2 linked regions of the Pseudovibrio sp. Tun.PSC04-5.I4 genome follow. The protein of the gene in region 2 interacts with the protein of the main gene of each other region in a pairwise test. Links are inferred from orthologs where the notes say so. Each region holds a gene or a part of one and is shown on either strand. Other genes may lie near its edges.

What was found.
Region 1: the proteins of BLS62_RS12375 (region 2) and BLS62_RS13275 interact in binary tests that used the Escherichia coli proteins (3 or more experiments, as listed by UniProt). The link is inferred for Pseudovibrio sp. Tun.PSC04-5.I4 from one-to-one orthologs.

The regions. Positions count from the first base shown.
Region 1 is NZ_FNLB01000006.1:1,765,364-1,768,567, forward strand. Bases 329-3,204 are described here. They hold BLS62_RS13275 (P-II family nitrogen regulator), read left to right. Parts: upstream 329-1,535; coding sequence 1,536-1,874; downstream 1,875-3,204. Other genes in these bases: BLS62_RS13265 (protein kinase domain-containing protein), read left to right, coding at 329-405; BLS62_RS13270 (VOC family protein), read right to left, coding at 740-1,189; glnA (type I glutamate--ammonia ligase), read left to right, coding at 1,995-3,204. Also shown: more of BLS62_RS13265, read left to right, coding at 1-328. UniProt on the Escherichia coli protein: P-II indirectly controls the transcription of the glutamine synthetase gene (glnA). P-II prevents NR-II-catalyzed conversion of NR-I to NR-I-phosphate, the transcriptional activator of GlnA. When P-II is uridylylated to P-II-UMP, these events are reversed.
Region 2 is NZ_FNLB01000006.1:1,578,071-1,581,323, forward strand. What follows is about bases 115-3,039. They hold BLS62_RS12375 (two-component system sensor histidine kinase NtrB), read right to left. Parts: upstream 2,185-3,039; coding sequence 1,045-2,184; downstream 115-1,044. Other genes in these bases: ntrC (nitrogen regulation protein NR(I)), read right to left, coding at 115-1,040; dusB (tRNA dihydrouridine synthase DusB), read right to left, coding at 2,193-3,039. Outside these bases: more of ntrC, read right to left, coding at 1-114; more of dusB, read right to left, coding at 3,040-3,185.

The sequences.
Region 1 (3,204 bases), 190 kb from region 2 along the record:
CAGATGACCCGTCGGTCAGGTGAGCACGCTGAGAACCTCTTTGCAGCACAAAACCCCGGAGATGCAGCAGCCCTCTCCTATGCGATGCACTCGAAGCTGGAAGGCATAGAGCGCCGCGGTGAAGCACTTGAATATCAAGCTCTCAATCAAACAGATGATCCAGCTATTGCAGGCGCACTGGGCAACTTCGGTAAGGGCGGAGAAACAGCCTACGTTGAGTTTGTGAACCTCTCAACCCTATTGGACATAAGTGTCCGTGGCACAGCGGAAGAGCTCATCAACAGCAACTTCATCTCAGACCCATTGTGCCAACCTGATGAAGCCCGGCAAGTCATTTCAGGGCTCATGACCAAGATGGAAGAAGACAAAAAAATGGAAATGGCGGCCCCGATGAACCGCAGCTAATTCCTCAAAGACCCGCCCCATCACAAACAATAACTTAAGCCGGTTTTTACCGGCCTTTTTATTGGTCCCCATGATCAGTCATGTACAAACTGAAAAGATACCAAACGTATGGGAGCAGAACTTTACCGCGAGGTATTCTGAGGTAAAAATGCAACTAGGACATTGCATTCAGAATTACATGCACAACAGCAGCGCAGAGCTCTCAAGAACAAGAGGCTCCCCTAGCTTCATCACCCGCATAAAACAAAACTTGAAGGCTGCAAAAGCAGCCCTCATGCAGCCATAGCAAGCCAACCCCACTCGTTCGGCTGAATACAAATGCACCCTACCCGCTTTAGCGATTCGATTTAGGTGCAGGTTTCTCTTTCAAGCGCACTTCAGCACGGTCATCACTTGCAATAACCACATCCTGAGGCTGGGATAACTCAATCAAATTGCCATCCGGATCTCTGATATAGACGGAAAGCAATGGCGAGCTCGCACCTGTTCGATAAACAGGCCCCTCCACAATCGCAACAGCCGCTGCACCCAACCGGGCAATGGCCGCATCTAGGTTCTCAACAATGAAACAAAGATCAGCCGTTCCAGGCACCTGCAGCTGCGCCAAAGGCTCATGCTCCACATCAACAGGTTGCAGATTAATTTTCTGCTGCCCGAAATGAAGACCACGCCGGCCACCACCGAAAATGACTTCATCCATACCAAGCACGTCCTGATAAAAACGACTAGCACGGTCAACATCGTGAACAGTAAGAACCACATGGTCGAGACAAACCAACCTCATTACCCACTCCTTAGCTCTTGTTACAAACACAATAGCGTCAGCAGCCCCGCGCGACTACCTCCTAGATTCTAGCGAGATGAACAAATAGTAGTTTGCCTATTTTTTAACCATCATGAGTATCGATTAAGCAGCAGATATATTTCAGGACCAATGCTCCCTTACTAATTAAGGGGCAAACTGCCCGAATTAGTGGCTTTTTAAGAAAATTTCAAAACTGGCACGGTTTCTGCATTCATATTTCCGTAAGTTTTGAAGTACGAACTTTTTGCACACCTGCTAGTCACTTGCACGCGCATGCAAGGCCAGCGGACGAAGCAATACAAGACGAACTGGGAGTGTGACGACCATGAAGAAAATTGAGGCAATCATTAAGCCGTTCAAACTGGATGAAGTGAAAGAAGCACTTCAGGAAGTTGGTCTTCAGGGGATCACCGTTACTGAGGCAAAGGGGTTTGGTCGCCAAAAGGGCCATACCGAGCTCTACCGCGGCGCCGAATACGTAGTAGATTTTCTGCCGAAAGTGAAAGTCGAAATCGTACTCAACGATGACCTTGTCGAAAAAGCTGTCGAAGCCATCCGCGATGCCGCACAGACTGGTCGCATTGGTGATGGTAAGATTTTTGTTTCCAGCATAGAACAAGCCATTCGCATTCGGACCGGTGAGATCGGCGAAGACGCCGTATAATTTAAAATCTCCTTAGGGATAAACGAGGGCCACGCCATTGGGGGGACAATTCCACAAGGCTTGGGCTTCAAAATAACAACACGACGCCACTGGCGATTTTCACATGAGGAATTGGAAGTTATGACAACCTCCGCTGATATCTTGAAAGAAATTCAAGAAAAAGACGTTAAGTTCGTAGATCTTCGTTTTTCAGATCCACGCGGCAAGCTGCAGCACGTCACAATGGATATCTCCCAGGTACACGAAGACATGTTCGCTGAAGGCGTTGCATTTGATGGGTCATCCATCGGTGGCTGGAAAGCAATCAACGACTCCGACATGATGCTGATGCCAGATACAGAAACAGCTCATATCGATCCGTTCTTCGCTCAGTCCACTATGTCAATCTTCTGTGACGTTCTAGACCCAGTTTCCGGCGAAGGTTACAACCGTGACCCACGCATGACTGCCAAACGCGCAGAAGCCTATGTGAAAGCATGTGGCGCTGGCGATACTGTATTCGTTGGTCCAGAAGCGGAATTCTTCATCTTTGATGACGTTCGCTTTGCAGCTGACCCATACAACACCGGTTTCAAACTGGATTCTTCTGAACTGCCGTCCAACATGGACAGCGAATATGAGTCCGGCAACCTTGGTCACCGTCCACGCACCAAAGGCGGTTACTTCCCGGTTCCACCAATCGATAGTGCGCAGGACATCCGTTCTGAAATGCTCTCCGTTATGTCGGAAATGGGCGTTAAAGTTGAAAAGCACCACCACGAAGTGGCAGCAGCTCAGCATGAACTTGGTATGCAGTTCCAGACCCTGACAACGTGTGCCGATCATATGCAGATCTACAAATATGTAGTTCATCAGGTTGCACACGCCTACGGTAAGTCCGCGACCTTCATGCCTAAGCCAGTCTTTGGCGACAACGGCACCGGCATGCACTGTCACTTCTCCCTTTGGGAAGACGGCAAACCAAACTTTGCGGGCAACCAGTATGCAGACCTCTCCGAGAGCGCTCTGTACTTCATCGGTGGCATCCTTAAGCACGCAAAATCTTTGAACGCGTTCACCAACGCGTCCACAAACTCCTACAAGCGTCTGGTTCCAGGTTATGAGGCTCCAGTTCTTCTGGCGTACTCTTCCCGTAACCGTTCTGCATCTTGCCGTATTCCATTCTCTACCTCGCCAAAAGCCAAGCGCGTAGAAATTCGTTTCCCAGATCCTTCAGCGAACCCGTACCTGGCGTTCTCTGCACAGCTGATGGCCGGCCTTGATGGTATCAAGAACAAAATCCATCCTGGCGAACCAATGGACAAAAACCTGTACGACCTGCCACCAGAGG
Region 2 (3,253 bases):
CGCAGCTTATCCAGCGCAGCCACTTCCATTTGCTTGGACGGCAGCCCCTCACTCTCCGCGATGGAGAAGAAGTGACGCACCAGATCTGGAATATCCTCGGTCCGTTCCCGCAAAGGTGGGAGGCGGATCGGCACCACGTTCAAACGGAAATACAAATCCTCACGGAACAGCCCCTGATTGATGAGCTGGCGCAGGTCTTTGTTCGTTGCCGCTACAATACGCACATCCGTCTGGATCGGCGTACGCCCGCCAACGCTGGTGTACTCTCCCTGCTGAAGCACGCGCAGCAACCGTGTTTGCGCTTCCATCGGCATATCGCCAATTTCATCCAGCAGCAACGTCCCGCCATCCGCCTGCTCGAACCGACCAGATGACCGCGCCTGAGCACCGGTGAACGAGCCTTTCTCATGCCCGAACAGCTCAGATTCAATCAAGTCTTTGGGAATAGCAGCCATGTTCACAGCAACAAACGGGCCGTTGCGACGCTTCCCGTAATCATGCAGCGCACGGGCGACCAGCTCTTTACCCGTCCCGCTCTCACCGTTGATCATGACGGTCAGATCCGTCTGCATCAAACGGGCAAGTATGCGGTAGATGTCTTGCATCGCCGGAGAGCGACCAATCAGCGGAATATTATCATTCCCCTCACTGGCCATATCAAACTTACGCCCCTTAGGTTCAGCCAGTGCACGGCCAACAATGCTGATCAGCTCTTTCAGGTCAAACGGCTTGGGCAGATATTCATAGGCACCTTGCTCAGAGGCTTTTATCGCCGTCATGAACGTGTTTTGCGCACTCATGATGATGACGGGCAATTCCGGGCGCAGCTTGCGAATGCGCGGCAACACATCAAATGCGTTCTCATCGGGCATCACAACGTCAGAGATCACCAGATCCCCTTCCCCATTACTCACCCAGCGCCACAGCGTGGTGGCGTTAGAAGTGAGGCGTACGGTGTAGCCAGCACGAGACAAAGCTTGATTGAGAACGGTACGGATCGCAGAATCGTCGTCAGCAACTAAAATAGTTCCACTCGGCATACACTTAGTCCTCAATTCCAAAATTAATATCAGGCCCCGTAAAGGCAGGCATTAATATGCGGAACGTGGTGCCGCGATTGCCGCTCTCACATTCCACCACGCCGCCATGGTCTCCCACGATTTTGGCAACCAGTGCCAGTCCAAGACCTGTTCCGTTCGTTTTTGTCGTGATGAAGGGATCAAAAAGGTGTTGTCGTAAATCTTCCGGCACACCATGCCCGTTATCGCGCACACAAAACTCAAGCGGCAGACTTACCCGCTTCTGAGCGCCGGGCACAGAGAGGCGAACGCCGGGCCGGAACGCTGTAGACACAACGATTTCCGGTTCATGTACGCCAGTCAAAGCCTCACAAGCGTTTTTGATGAGATTGATGAACACCTGCACCAACTGATCCCGGTTGGCAAAAACAGGTGGCAAAGAGGGGTCATAATCTTCAACAATCCGGATACCGGAGGCAAAGCCGTTCATCGCCCCCCGTTTCACATGATCCAGAACCACATGGATATTCACTGGGGCGCGATCGATTGGCCGCTCATCGGAAAACACTTCCATGCGATCAACCAACCTCACAATCCGGTCCGTCTCATCTGTAATAAGGCGGGTGAGCTGGCGATCCTCTTCACTGGCTGATTGCTCAAGCAGCTGTGCTGCACCGCGAATACCGGAGAGCGGATTTTTAATCTCGTGCGCCAGCATGGCAGCAAGGCCAGTGACGGTACGCGCCGCGCCGCGGCTGGTCAGCTGTTTGTCCAGTTTTTCCGCCATATTGCGCTCCTGAAACAGCAATACAACACCGCCTGGAGCCTCATTTAGGGGAGAGGCATGAATATCAACCAGCTTCTCCTGCCCGATGCGCGGAGAGCCAATATCCACCTTGTATTCGTTGACCGGACCGCCGCGCTCACGCACCTGCGCAATAAGCGAAAGCAGCGGGCTTCCAAACGGGACGAACCATGACACTTCACGGCGCTTCAGAACAGAAAGGCTGGCATGAAGAAAACCTTCCGCCGCGCTGTTCGCCCCAATAATCTTATCGTCATCACCAACAACAATGACAGGATGCGGCAGCGAGTCCAAAACCGATTGCCCCTGCACACCGTCAGCCAGAGCGTTACCGGCTTTCGTCAGAGTGTCTCCTCCCATCTCCAACATTAAGCAGCACTCCTCATTGGTATTTTTATAAACCAGTCATGCAAGGCACCCCTCACATGGTCCTTATCCAGACTGGTCATCAAACCTCTCATGAACCCTTGCGGCGCATCCGCCAGCGATCCATTGGCCTCCAGATACCAGCCTATGTGCTTGCGGAAGGATCTCACACCAATCTCAAAGCCATAATGCTCCACCATGGCGTCGTAGTGCCCAACAACCAGATCTGCCAGCTCCTCGCCATGCGGATCAGGCCGTTTTTCACCCGTCTCAAGGTAATGCGCAATATGCCCCGGCATCCATGGCCGCCCGTAAGATCCGCGCCCAACCATCACCAGATCAGCACCGGATTGGGCCAGCATCTCATCTGCATCCTCAAAGGTGCAACAATCCCCGTTGGCAACCAATGGCACATCAATCACATCACGCACTTGCCGGATGGCACGCCAATCGGCTTTGCCCTTGTAAAACTGAGAACGCGTGCGCCCATGCACGGTGATCATCTTGACCCCCGCATCAACGGCGCGCTTGGCAAGTTCCGGTGCGTTGATGGAACTCTCATCCCACCCAAGACGCATTTTCAAGGTGACGGGAACAGAAACGGCGTCCAGCGCCACTTCAACCAGTGTCATCGCATGGTCCAGGTTCTTCATCAAAGCAGATCCGGAATAGCCAGAGGTCACTTTTTTGGCAGGGCACCCCATGTTGATGTCAATAACATCCGCACCGGCCTGTTCCGCCATGGAAGCGCCTTTGCTCATCCAGCGTGTCTCTCTGCCCGCCAGCTGAACGATGTGAGTATCAATCCCCTCACCGTCCGCACGCATCAGCGCTTCAGGGTGGCTGGAACACAGAGATTCACTGGCAACCATTTCGCTCACCACCAGTCCAACACCGTATTGCAAGGCAACACGACGGAACGGAAGATCCGAAATTCCGGACATTGGAGCGAGGATGACTTTGTTTTTAAGGGGGATATTACCTATCGTAAGCATAACGCATATTTCTTAAAGACCAACAATTGCACAATTGATAAGCATCGTGTGAAGTTGCACATATTCTA